DNA from 4 places in the Providencia sp. PROV200 genome. Region 3 is predicted to be linked to each of the others. Evidence: predicted binding sites of a transcription regulator. Region 3 holds the regulator's gene; each other region holds the start of a gene.
What was found. The regulator CRP, encoded in region 3, controls carbon source genes, mostly activating them, when cyclic AMP is high. The targets are predictions, from matches to a motif close to ATGTGANNNNNNTCACAT.

Region 1 (4,473 bases), 920 kb from region 3:
AAACTAGTGAGTCCTATTATGGATGGCCACTTTGCAGGTAAATGGTTTTGTGAACAAGATTAAAGTTCTAATAACAACTATACGGTTATTGCTATTTATTCAAGCTCCCAGCAATAACCGTTATATTTAAATAAATATAAAATTAATCCAAATAAGCTAATTCAATATTTTGGCAACCCAGTGCCTGTAATGTATTTTCGGTAACATACCAATGTTTGATAATTGCATCTTGCTTTTCAACAAACTTAGCTTGGTCGATGGCGTGAATATCTTTACCTGCAAGGTTAATCATAATTAAAGCGGCTTGTAGTGGCGGTAAACTTGGGTTAAATGCGGCATTTTCTGCGTAGCGTCCGGTAAACAGTGAGCCATCTTTTAATTGTAACGCAATTCCTGAATGGGATTGGCTATAAGGTGCATGGGATTGGTTTGCAGCCTCAATTGCGGCACTTAATAACCGATCACGGCTTTGGTTTTTATAGCCATGGTCAACAGGGTCGAGTAGTAAAGTAGTAATGTTTAAGTCAGACGGCCCAAATGAGTCGGGTAAATAGTGGTGTAGTACTGCGGGTGTGCGGCCTGGTAAATTCACCATAATTTTACCACCTTCACGTAATTCATTCATAAATTGGCGGCAGTGGCCACAAGGTGTGTAATTTACAGTAATTGAGGTAATCTGCGTTTCACCTTTCATCCAAGAGTGTGTCACTGCACACTGTTCTGCATGGATCACTTGGCCCATTGATACATGGCTAAATTCCATATTGGCACCAAAATACAAGTTACCACTTGCTCCACGTGCGATTGCACCCACGTTAAAATGGGAAATAGGAGTGAGGGCATAGGCAGCAGCAAAAGGTAATAATGCAAAGGCTAACTCAGCGTCGTCTACACTTGTTTCAGCTTTAATCTGTTTAACTTGTTCCGCCGTTAACATGCCTTGAAAATCAGATTTATCAATGATAGGTCTAAGTACTGACTGTAACTTTTCTGGAAGCTCGGCCCAAGCGGCCTTAAATCTTGAATGCATGAGTTACTCTCCCTATTTTAATTGTTTTTATTCTATTCAATAATACGTAGAACTATATGTGATAATTGTCACTATTTTGAATGTAATACATGAAACATATTCTTTTGTTGTGAGATATATCTCATATTTTATCAGTGTGCGTATGAGCAAGAGGCTATTGAACTCCTCTTACCCATATATTTGGTTATTGGCTTAATGAATTAAGCTTAGCTAAAAAGATGTAAAATGACAGGGAATATAAACGGGGCAATAAGTGAGGTGATAACCCCACAGGTCATTAATGCAAGAGAACTATAAGCACCTTCAATGTAATTCACTTCGGCACAGCGGGCAGTGCCTAGGGCGTGGGAAGCGGTTCCCATCGCGAGCCCTCTTGAGGCGTGGGTTCGTACACGCAGTACATCAAATAAGCTATGTCCAAACATGGCGCCTAAGATCCCAACAAACAACACGCAAGCGGCACTAATCGCAGGGATCCCGCCAACAGAATCAGCGACAGCCATCGCAATAGGGGTAGTTACCGATTTAGGTAAAATAGAACCCGCGATATCCGGGGTTGCCCCCAACCATAACGCGATGGCGGCACCGCTAAACATGGCCACTAAACTACCTGCAAAACAAATACTTAATAAAGATTTCCACTGGGCTCGAATTTGGTGCATTTGTTCGTAAAGTGGAAAAGCGAGCGCAACGACTGCGGGTTGTAGTAAATCATTGAGTATTTTGCTACCTGCAAAATAGTGCTCATAAGAAGTATTTGTGACGACCAATAGTGCAATCAATACCGCAATAGTAATTAATAGTGGGTTTAAAATCGGTAACTTAAATGTGGTCGACAACTTACGAGCCAAATAAAACACCACAATAGTCAGCGGCAATGACCACCAAATATGTTCTAACATTATTCATTCCCCTTAGTTTTATCATTATTAATGACCGAAGAAATTGGCTCTTCGGGGGGTAAAGGAACGTCATCAGGTTGAGCCCCAACGACAGGGCGTTCCTTATGAATATAGTTGGAACTGATGGCGACAACGACCATAACGATTAAGGTACTAACCACACAGGAAACGATAATAGGAACCATTTGTTGGCTAATTAATTCATAGTAATTCATTATGCCAACACCAATAGGAACAAACAGGATGGTCATGTTTTTCAACAAAATGCTGCAACCGGGTTGTGCCCACTTCGCGGGGATAATTTGTAACGCAAGCAATATGAATAAAATTAACATGCCGACAATGCTGCCGGGAATGGAGAATGGAAGTAGTGTTGAGATAAGGTTTCCAATAATCAGGCAAAGGTAGAGTATTGCGAAAGCTCGCAAATACTGCCATCCCGTTATCAGTACCTGTTTAAATGACATGAGACTGGTCCTGTAATGTAATATCTATTCATCATACAATTAACTTTATTATTGTGCTACCGATCACAATAAAAAGCCAATAAAAAAGTGGGAAGTATTTAGCTTCCCACTTTTGATGAATAACAGACTAGAGCAAGTATGGGTTATTTAACTTGCATACCGGGTTGTGCGCCACTGTCAGGGCTGAGTAAGAAGATATCTTTACCGCCAGGGCCAGCAGCCATTACCATACCTTCAGAAATACCAAAACGCATTTTACGAGGTGCGAGGTTGGCAACCATCACCGTCAAACGACCTTCTAATGCTTTAGGGTCTGGATAAGCGGAGCGAATACCAGAAAATACTTGGCGCGTTTCACCACCGATATCTAATTGTAATTTCAGCAGTTTGTCTGAACCTTCAACAAAATCAGCTTGCTTGATTAATGCAATTCGCAGGTCAATTTTCGCAAAATCATCAAAAGTGATGGTTTCTTGAATTGGGTCATCGGCAAGTGGCCCTGTAAGTTGCTGTACGGGTTTGATGCTCTCTTTTGAGGCTTCAACCATCGCATCCACTTTTGCCATTTCAATGCGGTTAAATAGCGCTTTGAACGGAGCGACGCTGTGGTTCAATAATGGGGTATTAATCGCATCCCATGACAGTTCACTATTTAAGAAGGCTTCAGCACGCTCAGTGAGGCCGGGTAAAACCGGCTTCAGGTAAGTCATCAGAACACGGAACAAGTTGATGCCCATCGAGCAAATGTCTTGCAGTTCTTGATCTTTACCTTCTTGTTTTGCCACAACCCAAGGGGCTTTTTCATCAACATAGCGGTTTGCGATATCGGCTAATGCCATGATTTCACGGATCGCTTTGTTATATTCACGGTTGTTATAATCCTCACCGATAACTTTAGCTGCATCAATAAATTGTTGGTATAGCTCAGGCTCAGCCAGATTTGCCGATAATTTGCCATCGAAGCGTTTAGCAATAAAGCCCGCATTACGTGATGCCAAGTTAACCACTTTATTGACGATGTCGCTGTTGACGCGCTGGACGAAATCTTCCAAATTGAAATCGATGTCATCAATACGCGAAGACAGTTTTGCTGCGTAGTAATAGCGCAAGCAGTCGGCATCTAAATGATCTAAATATGAACGCGCGGTGATGAATGTTCCGCGAGATTTAGACATTTTTGCACCGTTAACGGTGACATAACCATGCACAAATAGGTTTGTTGGTTTACGGTACTGGCTACCTTCTAACATTGCAGGCCAGAACAGGCTATGGAAGTACACGATATCTTTACCGATAAAGTGGTAAAGGTCTGTTTTCGAGTCTTTATTCCAGAATTCATCGAAATCAAGGTCGCCACGTTTGTCACACAGGTTTTTAAAGGAGCCCATGTAACCGATAGGCGCATCTAACCAGACATAGAAATATTTACCCGGCGCATCTGGAATTTCAAAACCGAAATAAGGTGCATCACGGGTGATATCCCATTGTTGTAGGCCTGATTCGAACCATTCTTGCATTTTATTAGCGACTTGCTCTTGTAGCGCGCCTGAGCGAGTCCACGCTTGAAGCATGTCGCTAAATGCAGGAAGATCAAAGAAAAAGTGTTCTGAATCACGCATGACAGGTGTGGCGCCAGAAATCACTGAACGTGGGTTAATCAGTTCTGTTGGGCTATAGGTTGCACTACAGACTTCACAGTTATCACCGTATTGGTCTTCGGCTTTACATTTTGGACAAGTGCCTTTAACGAAGCGATCCGGTAAAAACATGCCTTTTTCTGGGTCGAAAAGCTGTGAAATAGTGCGGTTTTTAATAAAACCGTTATTTTTCAGTTTCCCATAAATCAGCTCTGATAAAACTTTGTTTTCTTCACTGTGTGTGGAGTGGTAGTTATCATAACTAATGGCGAAACCAGCAAAATCGTTCTGATGCTCTTGGTTCACTGCCGCAATCATCTCTTCTGGCGTTACGCCAAGCTGTTGAGCTTTAAGCATGATTGGAGTTCCGTGCGCATCATCGGCACAGATAAAGTGAACCTCTTTGCCGCGCATTCGCTGATAACGGACCCAAATAT
Region 2 (4,473 bases), 1.9 Mb from region 3:
AGCTTTACCAGTTGGGGCAACGCAATCGCTTGATTTTGTTTGGTTATTGGCGGATACACTAAATGCAATGATGGCGATCCCTAATTTGATTGCTCTGTTACTTTTAAGCCCTGTTGTTTACCGGTTAACACGTGACCATATAAAAGATGTGAACGCAGATAGCATTGATATGGCAAAACAGTTGTACGACAATAAATCATAATTGATTGGCAATAAGCTTCATTTTAATGATGAAGCTTATTGTTTCTTCAATATCCCCCTCTTATTCATAAAGCTTATCGATGGGTAATATATAAATCATCTATTTTTATCAGTAAAATTACGGAATGGCGTTAAATGCGCTATGCTTAGAAGAGAAGTTGTAAACCATGCGTATTTTATAAATTAAACAAGGGGATAGAATGGATATTCTGGAGAAAACGTTATTGTTTGGTAATGATTTTTTGACAACGACAAACCCCGCTAGGTTAGTTCCATTTAAATTTGAGATTTATCATTCTGAGCAAGGTTTTTACCATCGGGTATATAAGCAAGTTGGCATATCAGGGGCTAACTTAGGGCAAACATTTCAAATGTGGGCTTTCGAAGAGCAGAAAAGCTGGGACAAACAAACCGCGGATACGACTGTTGATGAATATATTCAGCATTGCCAAGATATTTATAAGCGGAATAATGCATAAGTTGTAGAAAAAAAAGCCCCCTTCATAGGATTCTGAAGGGGGAGCTAAATGAATAAAGAATGGTTTAATTCATGAATAAAGATAGATGATTTTCATGATTAAAACTTAGTTATTTGTGCAGTTTAAACCACGCAATAGTATATATATCCTTAAAATAGCATTTATCGCTAAATAATCTATTGGCGATAGCCTGTTTTTATTTGTTCTAACGTGTTTTTATAGGTTTCTGCCTGTTTTTCGTCTTCCATCTGTGCAATTTCACGTTGCATCTTGATTAAAATTTTACCTGCATCAGCCTGACCAATAGCTTTTAGCATATGCGTCAGCAAATTTTTTAGACAAGTAACTTCATCCGCTAAAGTATTAACGTTAGGTTCAGTAGGAAAATGGGTTTTCATTAAAAAGGTCCTTTAATCATAAAAAAATAATAGCAAGATTGTAGCATAGAAAGTAATACTATGTGTTTTCAGATAACTGAATGTTATAAATATTCAGATTAATGAGTTAAATTTGAACGAACAATTAAATAGCATGTAGGAGGGAGAGCGCCTCTAGGCTCGCTGTTTTTCTTACCGGTAAGTGGAAAGGAGCCTTTATGAGTAATGAAAAATTGTGATACAATTCACAAAAAGATTTATTGGCAACCAAAGTTGCTCAGTAACGTCTCAATCCTGTACTAAATACCAATGTCTTTTCGCAGCAATTTTTATACCCAATTAGGTGATTGGTATCTATTATTTGTGGGAAAGTGAAGGCTAAAAGAAATATGACGCAAGTTTCTAGAAAAACAGCTTGGATCCGTGTAATAGCATTAGCGGTTGCTGCATTTGTTTTTAACACAACAGAGTTTGTGCCTGTTGCATTACTCAGTGATATTGCAAAAAGCTTTGATATGACGGTCGCACATACTGGTTTGATGATAACAATCTACGCGTGGGTTGTGGCTTTGATGTCGCTACCTCTAATGTTATTAACCAGTAAAATAGAGCGTCGTAAATTATTAGGCTTCTTATTTGTTATCTTTATTATTAGCCATATTATTTCTGGTTTTGCATGGAGTTTTGATATTTTAATTGCAGGACGTATTGGTGTGGCTTTATCTCATGCGGTATTTTGGTCAATTACGGCATCGTTGGCTATTCGGGTTGCTCCCGCAGGTAAAAAAGCTCAAGCGCTTGGATTATTAGCGACGGGGACTGCATTAGCGACAGTATTGGGTCTTCCCCTTGGCAGAGTGGTGGGGCAATTCTTGGGTTGGCGAGCGACATTTTTAGGTATCGGTGTTATTGCATTGTTCACTATGGTTGTGTTGATCCGTTTTTTACCTCGTTTACCAAGTGAACATTCTGGCTCGCTAAAAAGTTTGCCTATGTTATTTCAACGACCGGCACTCGTTGGCATGTTTGCATTAACAGTGTTAGCAGTGACGGCGCACTTTACGGCTTACAGTTATATTGAGCCTTTTGTTCGAGAGGTTGCATTACAGAGCCAAAACTTTGCCACTTTACTCCTGCTAATTTTTGGTGGAGCCGGTATTGTTGGTAGCGTCATATTTAGCCGCTATAGCAGCAAATTTTCATTATCTTTTTTACCCGCAGCAATCGCATTTATGACGATTTGCTTATTATTGCTGATGCCATTAGGTAGAGATGTTTGGTCTTTGGTGATGTTATCCGTATTCTGGGGAATGGCAATGATGTGCATTGGTTTAGGAATGCAAGTTAAGGTGATTGATTTATCTCCAGATGCCACCGACTTGGCAATGTCAATTTTTTCTGGAATTTTCAACATTGGTATTGGCGCTGGAGCACTGTTAGGTAATCAAGTTATTGTCCATATGGGGATGACCCAGATTGGTTATATTGGTGGTGTGATTGGTCTTATCGCCTTCGCGTTATGTGTCTATTTGTTCAAGCGTTATAGTGTTACCCTCAGCGATAAAACAGGTACCGCTGTAAATCAGTAACTTGCATTTTCATTATGATGTAAAGATAAAAAGCTCTGTGTTATTTTAATGATAAACAGAGCTTTTTTGTTGTTATCTAAGTAACGCATTCTAATAATAAGGAAAGACAATGAAGGGTCTAGGTTTTTTATTGATGTCTATTATTGCTGAAGTCATTGCAACGACCACATTAAAAGCATCTGATGGTTTTAGTCGTTTTTGGCCGTCTTTGATTGTTATTATTGGTTATGCAGTTTCTTTTTGGGGGCTTTCACAGGTAGTAAAAACCATGCCATTAGGGATTGCTTATGCAATTTGGTCAGGTTTGGGAATTGTGCTGGTTTCCATCGCTGCAATTTATATTTACAACCAAAAACTCGATTTACCTGCAATTATTGGTATGCTATTAATTATTGTTGGTGTGTTAGTCATCAATTTATTTTCAAAAAGTGGTGGGCACTAAATCGTTGGTGCAGAATATTCAGGCAGCATGATTGGAGAAACAAGGAATGAGGCATCGGATGAGTCAATTTTTAAAACCCGTAATAGCAATATCACTCACTGGGTTTATATCTGTCATGTTATCTGCGTGTGGTAGCTCAAACGTAGATAAATCTGTGGAACATTCTGCGAGTCAGTACGCCAAGCAAGTAGTCAATTTAGGGCCAGGTGCGCAAGAAGCTTGCATGTCAGCGGGAGGCTTGCCTGCACTGACATTAGAATTAAATGGCTCACAAACTGCAGTATGTCAATTTGCGAATGGTAAGCGTTGCGCTGTTGACATTATACAATCGGGTTCTTGTATATAATTTTATTATAAAGTTAATTAATCTTTTATTAATTATTAATATAAGATTAATTAACTCTCTATATTCCTTTGGTTGTAATCTATTTTAATACCCCGAATTATTTTTGTTTAATTATATTTCTCACTATTCATATACGGGCTATCTAAATATGAGCATCTATTTAGGTGTTTATTTTAATTATTGATATTTAATGATGATATTACTAATATTAAATAATAAAGAATATTTTCGATAATTATAAAACCACATATAAAGATGTTTACATTTATTAAAGAGTAATGCCAAATGAAAAAGAAAATTGAAGAGTATGATGGCCCAGCTGCTGGTTGGGGTGCTGTTAAAGCCGTTGCAGAAGCGTTACGTGGCCAAATGAAAATCGGGCACGATATCATTGCGATGTTTGAAATGAATAAGGTGGATGGCTTTGACTGCCCTGGTTGCGCGTGGCCTGATCCGGTACACACAGCGTCATTTGATATTTGTGAGAATGGGGCAAAAGCCATTGCTTGGGAAGCAACATCTAAAAAAACAACCCCAGAATTTTTTTCTAAATACACCGTTACAGAATTACTTGAGTGGGATGATTTTCATTTAGAGGATGAGGGACGTTTAACGCATCCTATGAAATATAATTCACAAACAGATAAATATGAACCAATCGAATGGGAAGATGCATTTCAGCAAATAGGGACACGTTTACAGAGTTATTCCAATCCAAATACCGTTGAGTTTTATACCTCCGGGCGGACTTCAAATGAAGCCGCATTCTTATATCAATTATTGGCTCGTGAATATGGCACAAATAATTTCCCTGATTGTTCAAATATGTGCCATGAACCAACGAGTGTTGGTCTTGCTGATTCCATTGGTGTCGGTAAGGCGACAGTATTGTTAGATGATTTTGATAAAGCGGATTTAGTGATTTGCATAGGCCATAACCCAGGAACTAACCATCCGAGGATGTTGAGTTCATTGCGTGAAGTTTCTAAACGCGGTGCAAAAATCATTGCAATCAATCCCTTAAGAGAGCGTGGTCTTG
Region 3 (4,473 bases):
ACGCAACCATGTCGTAAACTATCAAATAAGACTCATAACCCTAACACCCGTTAATCCGCTTCATGCACTGTTGATTAAAATAGTGCTTATTAGCGCAACACAGGGAGTCTGCGATGTCCAAAAAGCACCCAATCATAGCCATCACCGGTTCAAGCGGTGCTGGCACAACCTCAACTAGCCAAGCATTTCGTAAAGTTTTTCACCAATTAAATATTCAACCGGCAACACTGGAAGGAGATAGCTTTCATCGCTATACACGTCCTGAAATGGATATGGCTATCCGTAAAGCCAGAGAACAAGGGCGGCACATCAGTTATTTTGGCCCCGAAGCGAATGATTTTGCTTTGCTTGAACAAACCTTAGTTGATTACGCAAAAACCGGCTGTGGGCAGTCCCGTAAATACCTACATACTTATGATGAAGCCGTACCTTATGGCTTGCAACCAGGGACATTCACCCCTTGGGAGCCGCTGCCAGACAAAACAGATATATTGTTTTATGAGGGGCTACATGGGGGCGTTGTGACGCCAGAACATAATGTTGCACAACATGTTGATTTGCTTGTCGGCGTTGTCCCTATTGTCAACCTAGAATGGATCCAAAAATTGATCCGCGATACCACAGAGCGAGGGCACTCTCGCGAAGCCGTCATGGACTCGGTTGTGCGTTCTATGGGGGACTATATTAATTACATCACGCCACAATTTTCTCGCACTCACATTAATTTCCAACGTGTTCCAACGGTAGACACATCTAACCCATTCTCAGCAAAAGCGATTCCGTCACAAGACGAAAGCTTTATTGTGATCCGTTTTCGTGGGCTAGAACAAATTGATTTCCCCTATTTGCTATCAATGATATCCGGCTCATTTATTTCCGCAATGAATACAATTGTCGTTCCTGGAGGGAAATTGGGGCTAGCGATGGAATTAATTATGGCGCCAATAGTCGAAAAATTAATTAATCAAAAGAACAACAATTAAATTATTTTTTGATTAATAAATAAGATGCTTATCATTAATTAAGATAAGCATCTTTCGATTCAAATATATTAATAAATATTAAATTTATTTTTAGCTTTTTATTTCAAAGCTGTGTGTGACTTCAACGGTTTTCTCTAACATCAACGCCACCGAACAATATTTTTCTGCGGAAAGTTGAACCGCACGTTCGACCCCTTTTTCTGTTAATTCATTCCCAGCTACAATAAAATGCAAATGGATTTTTACAAAATAACGCGGGGCTTCTTCACGGCGCTGTGACGTTAACTTAACTTCACAATTAGTCACATCGTAACGACCCTTTTGTAAAATCGAAACGACATCAATCGCACTACAGCCACCTGCTGCCATGAGCACCATTTCCATTGGGCTTGGGGCCTTATCCCCCGCATTCCCATCCATCATCACTTGGTGTCCAGACGCTGACTCACCTAAAAAAGAAAGCCCTTCAACCCACTTTACTCTTGCTTCCATTGTATTTCCCCTTGAAATGAAATCGACTTAAAGGCTACATTGTTCCATAGATATAATGAATGTTATATCAACTTTATTTGGCTGAAGCGATACAGGGGAGACTTTCTGTATTGAATATGCTACAAACAATACTTAGTTGATAGGATTAAGATCAAAACTCAACGGTTTAATTGATCATATTATAGTGTTGATATCAATTTGCGTTACCCAAAGCAATCAAAAACGCTGAACCAATCAGCTGTTAGATTATTTAAAGGTATATAAGGCAAATTAATATGCTAAGCTAGTGACTTTAAAGCCAGCCTTTCTAATTCGTTTTTCTGAATGGCTGCAATAACATACAGAGGATAACGCTAATGGTTCTCGGCAAGCCACAAACAGACCCTACTCTTGAATGGTTTTTGTCACACTGCCATATTCATAAATATCCATCCAAGAGCACTCTTATCCATCAGGGTGAGAAAGCAGAAACCCTTTACTATATCGTTAAAGGTTCGGTGGCTGTTTTAATTAAAGATGAAGAAGGCAAAGAAATGATCCTCTCTTACCTGAATCAAGGGGATTTCATTGGTGAGCTTGGGTTATTTGAAGAAGGGCAGGAACGCACTGCGTGGGTTAGAGCAAAAGTCGCCTGCGAAGTTGCTGAAATTTCTTACAAAAAATTCCGTCAATTGATTCAGGTAAACCCTGATATTTTAATGCGCCTTTCTGCGCAAATGGCTAGTCGCCTGCAAACCACGTCTGAAAAAGTGGGCAACCTCGCCTTCTTAGATGTGACAGGCCGTATAGCTCAAACCCTATTAAATTTAGCCAAACAACCCGATGCAATGACACATCCAGATGGAATGCAAATCAAAATCACTCGTCAGGAAATTGGCCAAATCGTGGGTTGTTCCCGTGAAACAGTCGGTCGTATTTTAAAAATGCTAGAAGATCAAAACCTGATCTCTGCGCACGGCAAAACCATTGTTGTCTACGGCACCCGTTAATTAATATTTTAGCCAAACTTGGTTGGCTAGACTCTTAGTGTAAACAGCAATATATCGCTGTTTACACTTTTCTCTTGTACCCACTCCTCTATTAATTTTCAAGTATACTCGCGTTTTTTGATATTATTTAAAATATGCTTATATAAAATCATGGATAATTAATACATAATCATTCGGGAATTTATATATGCCCATTAATAGCAACCAAAACCACCAATTTTCCTTGCCACAATCAGGAAATATTACGAATAGCGTTATTAACAACTTTCAACAAAATAAGAATTTTTTTAAGAAATTACAATATGCAAATTCCACATCTGTAAAATTCCCTGCATTAGCAAATAAAACTACAGAGTCGATGAAAAATACGCGAAATGTAAATTTTATATCTTCATTAAATATAGGAAGTTTGCTACCTAATACCCAGCCAACTTATAAGGTATTTGATCCTAAACATAAGATTGTTTTTGGAACTCAAAAAAATAAAAATATTGACATCCGCTCTATCGATTTCAAGACTAGCCTTGATTTTTTTAAAAATATGCCTAGTTCTCAAGATCAGAGCTTAGTTTCTCGCTATCCCCTCATATTTAAAAATTCGAGAAAAATAGAAAAAAATTTTACCCCAGTAGAAGACCATTCAATTACCCATAAAACTCAGGAAGACTTACCAATGCAAACAACTAAAAAAAACAACGTTGAAACCTCAACGTTTGTAGATTTTCATTTAAACCGTTCCGCAGGTACGCTATCTAATTTTAAATATAAAATAAAATCCATTCATGAAAAAAGTATTCGCAAGTTCAGAGATGTTTTTAAAACAAATAAAAAGAAAGAACTATGCGTTAAGTTTGAAAATGGAAAGGTTAAAATTACAGATAGGGCTACTATAGCTAGACAAGAGTTAATGAAAAAACACAATGAAATTAATAGCACCAAGGCTATAAGTAACTTAGTTTATACAACTCAGCAGCAAAAATTAGATTTATTTAATAATTATAAATTCCTACTCGATGAAATGATCCGAGTTGAATCGAAAATTAATAAACTGATAAACAGAAAGTCAGAACCTGAAGAGGAAATCCACCCCCTTTATCAAAATCATAAGCAGTTCGAAAAATTAAATATCATCGATATTATAGATTTCCCAATATCACCAAATGGTAAAATTCGCGATATTAATGTTATCTTCAATGATATGAGAGCAACCATCAGAATGCTGGAAGATGAATACAATAGTTTTAAACGAGTGATTGAAAAAGAAGAAAAAAATAAAGATGATAAAATCAAAAATACAAATAAAATATCCTCTTTTGAACTCACCCACTCATCAAGTAATGTAAGTTTAAGCTCATCTGGCTATCATTCTGATGATATAAATGATTATAAAGAAGAGCAAAAAAGCCTAATACCTAAACAAATCAAAATGTACGATTTTTCACAGGTTAAAAAAATAGAGCATCCAATTAAATCAAAAAAAAGCCATATTCCTCAGTTAATTAAAACTAATGGAGCATCAACGACGAATAAAACAGAAATACCTACTACAACAATGGACAGCTATTTACTAAATACAAGCTTAAAAAAACCGCTTTATCAAATTCCAGAACCTGGAAAAATTAGAAAGGCCGACAAAATTACCTATGGACACAGTGATTCAACCAATCGACTCCACAAAGGAGAGAAAGCAATCGTTAATTTACCTGAATACCTAAAAGCAACTAATGCTAGCTCCTTAGTAATTAGGCAAACGCGATCATCTAGACTAAGACAACATCTGCCTATTGATAAAACTTCCCCAATTCATAAAGCAACCTCAATGACCCCAATGAAATTGAGTAAAATGGAAAAAAAATAGAAAAAACGTCTAATGAATTAGAGCAACTTAGTAGCGATATGGAGAAAGAAATACAGCTTCAAAAAAATATTATTTTACAATTAAATTAAACAAAAACAATTAAATAACATTAAAAAATAGATTGCAGAAAATATTTTCTGCAATCTTATCT
Region 4 (4,473 bases), 1.5 Mb from region 3:
CCCTTCTGGAATTTTTTCTTTTACGATCCCATAGGTGTTTTCTTCAACAATTTTGTACTCTACACCAAGGTTATCAAGGTATGCAGGTAAAATATGTTCAGGGAAACCGGGTTGCTTTTGGTCCAAATTAACCGCAACTAATGAAAACTGGATAGGGGCACTTTTTTGCAAACTTTGCAGTATGGAAAGCAGCGTGTAACTATCTTTACCTCCAGACAAGCAAACCATTATCCGGTCACCGTCTTCTATCATGTTAAAGTCAGCGATTGCTTGGCCAACATCACGGCGAATTCTTTTTTGCAACTTGTTTAAGTTGTACTGTTCTTTATTTGTTGTCATTCTATACTGTTCTGTTACTGGGGGTTTATGTTGCTGATAGATAATTGTACATTCGGCTTTTAAATGATTATTCTTCTATGCTTAAAGCCTAATCAGCGAGATTTATAAAAAGAAGCTCATGATAGCAGAACCTAAGGGGAGAGTGATACCAGTTCGTTAAAAGAGGGGAAAATTGGAACTCACCTACCTTTAATAGAGCGACATAAATTGAGCATTTTCTAACCGGTGAGGATATGCCATCAGTAAAAGCTGATTTAAGCTTTATGTGTTCGGTTTTGGTTATAATTTTACTACTATAATTGCTCTAGTTTCCGTGGAAACGGGTCATTATCCTTTTTTATTTGGTTTATCAAGTTGATATGAGACAGAGTTATTTGGTTATTTTTACAATAATTTAGTATTTTGACTGAAATGAACCAGGGACTATTATTGACTCGATTTTGTTTAGGGAGCCTTCTTTGGGCTTTAAGCGTATTCTGATAACATGTTTTGCTGGTAATGCCTATCAATTTCAATCGCTAAATACTTATGCGGTCCTTCGTCAATAATATCGCGCATTTGAAAGTGCTAACTGTAATATAAATTGCCGTACATTGAAAATTAATACCGATTGGTATTCGAATTTTTTATGATGACCACTGAAAATTTTATGGTAGAGTTTTAATCACAGATATCTTGTTGTAGGAAAATTGAACGATATTTTATGCATTTATTCTAGATGCAGAATACTATATTTTTCAATCATGGCTTTCCTTTTTGATAAATTTCTAAAGTATATGTTTTTTTATGTTTAAACAATACAACTATATCAAGTTTTTCTTATTCTTATTTGGAATAAGTCGAATGAATAAGTAATAAGGTTTTTGCTATTGTTTTTTATATTACTATCAGTAGTTGGTAATTTTAGTAACTTATTAAATTGTTAATCACGGTAGGAATTATATTAGTATTATAAATCATAAACTCCTAAAATTTAGATAGAACATATCCTTTCATTTAAATTGGCGATTCTTCAATCCCTAGTGAAAATAAAAGGTTGCTTGAGTGTGTTATTATAGGTTTAGAAGGGTTTAATATTTTAATATCAATGGGATACTGGTGTTTTTTATAAAGAAAATAGCTCTGTCACTTGTTTATAAAAAGAGAAGTAGTAATTTAAATTACAGTTTGTAAGTGCGATGGGATTCACATTTTAAGGATTTTATGTTTAAAAATACATACTAATATTGTTTATTTGGATTATTATGTTTTTGCGCTTAAGTTCGAATCATCAATATAATTATAGATTAAATGCAAATGCTTAAAGTTATCTTTTTAAGCTAGATAATATTTTTAAAATAATATTTAATTTTTTGTTTTTAATTAGTAGGTTAAGGAGATATTAAACCAACCAATCATGATTGAAATCCATTAGGGTGGTGATATTAATGAAATACTTTATATTCTTTTTTAGTCTAACTTTTGTTTTTCTTATAGCATACCTTCTTAGTTTTAGTAAAAAAAATATAAAACATAAACTTCCATCTATATTAATATTGTTGATAATGGAGCTTATTGTGGCATCTATTATGCTAAACACCACAATTGGTCTTGCCACCCTTGATGGTATAGCATCGGGTATTCATTATATAATTAATTATGCTAATAAGGGGATTGATTTTGTTTTTGGCGACATAAGCAGTAAAACCTCTATGGTTTTTGTTGTTGTAGCTCTTCTACCTTTAGTTTTTATCTGTTCTATAATTGGAATATTTAAATATATCGGTGCGTTAGACTTAATTATTAATACTATAGGCTTTCTAATTAACAAAATATCTAAAGTTGGGAAGTTGGAGTCTTTCGCTGCTATTAGTGCTGTGATAGTCGGAATGATGCCTGCATATGTATCAATTAAAGATTACATTCCAAGGCTATCTAAAGCACAGATGTATACTATTGCTGCATGCACTGTCTCAACAGTAGATATTGCATTGCTAGGCGCATATACACAAATGGTTGAGCCACGTTATGTCTTTATAGGTGTTAGTCTCAATTTCTTTAGTACTTTTATTATTGTTTCTATTATTAACCCAAGTGAACCTACTAATATTGCAGTTTGTCCTATGGGGGAGAATAAAAGCGAAAGAGGTTCATTTTTCGAAGTGTTGACAGATCACATGCAGGATGCTTTTAAACTTATTCTTGCAATTGTCCCCATAATTATTGGTTTTGTTGCCTTAATTAGTATGTTGAATGATGTGTTTTTTAATATTTTAGGAATTAGTTTTCAGGGAATTTTGGGTTATATTTTTTCACCCTTAGCTTTCATTTTGGGTAGTTCATGGGATGAAAGTATTTCTTTTGGGACAATTATAGCGACTAAAATTTTATCAAATGAGTTTGTTGCTATGATTGATTATATGAAATTAACTAACTTAACACCACGAACGGATGCAATTATGTCTGTATTTTTAATATCATTTGCAAATTTTGGTTCTATCGGAATGATTATCGGTTGCGTTACAAGTATAAGCCGAGAACATGGAAAAATGATTGCATCAAATAGTTTTAGATTGATTGTTGGTTCAACTTTAGTCAGCTGTTTATCAGCGACGATTGTTGGTATTTTTGTATGAAAATAAATAAAGAGTAATAAAATGCACAAAATAATAATAGACTGTGATCCTGGGGTAGATGATGCCGTAGCTATTTTTTTAGCTCTTGCTTCTCCAGAAATAAAATTAATAGGGGTCACTACAGTTGCAGGAAATGTTGAATTAGAAAAGGTTCATAATAATGCAAAACAATTGCTTACATTAGCAAATAGGCAGGATATCCCCCTAGCAAAAGGTTGTGAACGTCCATTAATGTCAAAAAGTGGGAGTAAAACACATGTTCATGGGACTGATGGTTTAGCCGGAGTGCTCTTGCCATCATCAGATTATCAAAATTATTCTGGTCACGCGGTGGATTTTATTATTGATACGGTAATGTCAAATCCAGGTGAAATAACATTATGTACTATGGCTTCCCTCACTAATATCGCAGTCGCTATCATTAAAGAGCCAAAATTAGTTGATAATGTAAAAGATATTGTCGTTATGGGGGGAGCTGCATTTACACAGGGAAATATAACGCCAGCTGCTGAATTTAATTTTTATGTAGACCCTCATGCCGCTCATATCGTTTTTGATAGTGCGCGACACATTACTATGCTTGGTTTGGATGTAACAAGTAAAGCTGATATAAGGGCGGGTTTGTGCGGTCCTTTGGAAAAAGGTGGTCTCATCGCTCAGACTGTGGCTGAAATGTGCCGAAGATATGCTGAATTTGATCCATTTCTTCATGATCCTTGTGTTATTGCGTATCTCATTAAACCCGAAATTTTTTCAGGTGTTGACGGTTCAATAACTATCGAATATGAGTCGAATAAATTATTTGGTCATAGTTTTGCTTATACATCTACTTTCATTAACCATGCCTCAAAAGCTAGGTACAATGAAGCTAAATGCAAAATTATTACAGACGTTGATACATCGAAATTAATATCTTTAATTACAGAACGTATCATAACTCTCTAAGGTAAATTGTATCAATAATAACCTCGGGTGATTCTTGTTTAAAATACAGAAACTAAATATAGGTAATGACTCAGTGATTAATTAGAGAATTTTTTGGTCAATATCAGGGAGAAATTTTTACAGTTTGTTTAAGTTGCAACATTCTGTTGCTGATAGATAATCGCAAATTCTATTTTTAAATTATTATTGTCATAGAGTTAGAGTTTGGTCAGCGAAATTTATAAAAAGTGAAAAATCTGCTAGTAGTGCTGTCTTCTTTATAGTCTTTATCTTATTGCCTAAGAACCAATAAGTACTTAATATATAAGAAAACTCGGAGGGTATATGCCTGCAGCTGATCCTATTGAATTGGTTTCTTCTTTACTAGCTAATACTATTAAAATGGTGATTACGCCAACAGAATATATTTCCCAAAGTGGCGCTATTGGAGATATTATTTATATAAGTTTGTTATTTTTTAACTAAAAATGATGAAATTATCATCATAAAAAAGTTAGTTTGATACAAATGAAGGAAGTCAGGGCTTCCTTCATGCTAGAAAGTCATTCGTGGACATTAATGAGGTAATTCATCA

Region 1: the regulator CRP is predicted to act here: its motif matches at 1,138-1,155, upstream of cdd (cytidine deaminase).
Region 2: the regulator CRP is predicted to act here: its motif matches at 1,291-1,308, upstream of M1E86_RS10260 (sugar transporter).
Region 4: the regulator CRP is predicted to act here: its motif matches at 1,513-1,530, upstream of M1E86_RS08525 (NupC/NupG family nucleoside CNT transporter).

The regions. Positions count from the first base shown of each region.
Region 1 is NZ_CP096307.1:1,283,545-1,288,017, forward strand. Features, by position in the region: gene cdd (cytidine deaminase) at 143-1,030, opposite strand; gene M1E86_RS05740 (CidB/LrgB family autolysis modulator) at 1,237-1,932, opposite strand; gene M1E86_RS05745 (CidA/LrgA family protein) at 1,932-2,399, opposite strand; gene metG (methionine--tRNA ligase) at 2,543-4,473, opposite strand, start outside.
Region 2 is NZ_CP096307.1:2,235,258-2,239,730, reverse strand. Features, by position in the region: gene M1E86_RS10275 (alanine/glycine:cation symporter family protein) at 1-202, shown strand, start outside; gene M1E86_RS10270 (hypothetical protein) at 402-680, shown strand; gene M1E86_RS10265 (DUF2594 family protein) at 857-1,078, opposite strand; gene M1E86_RS10260 (sugar transporter) at 1,447-2,646, shown strand; gene M1E86_RS10255 (DMT family transporter) at 2,756-3,088, shown strand; gene M1E86_RS10250 (DUF333 domain-containing protein) at 3,147-3,434, shown strand; gene M1E86_RS10245 (FdhF/YdeP family oxidoreductase) at 3,720-4,473, shown strand, end outside.
Region 3 is NZ_CP096307.1:360,725-365,197, reverse strand. Features, by position in the region: gene M1E86_RS01640 (phosphoribulokinase) at 114-983, shown strand; gene M1E86_RS01635 (OsmC family protein) at 1,074-1,475, opposite strand; gene crp (cAMP-activated global transcriptional regulator CRP) at 1,832-2,464, shown strand; gene M1E86_RS01625 (hypothetical protein) at 2,652-4,322, shown strand.
Region 4 is NZ_CP096307.1:1,858,918-1,863,390, forward strand. Features, by position in the region: gene ttcA (tRNA 2-thiocytidine(32) synthetase TtcA) at 1-339, opposite strand, end outside; gene M1E86_RS08525 (NupC/NupG family nucleoside CNT transporter) at 1,767-2,954, shown strand; gene M1E86_RS08530 (nucleoside hydrolase) at 2,976-3,899, shown strand; gene M1E86_RS08535 (hypothetical protein) at 4,224-4,364, shown strand; gene M1E86_RS08540 (CatA-like O-acetyltransferase) at 4,455-4,473, opposite strand, start outside.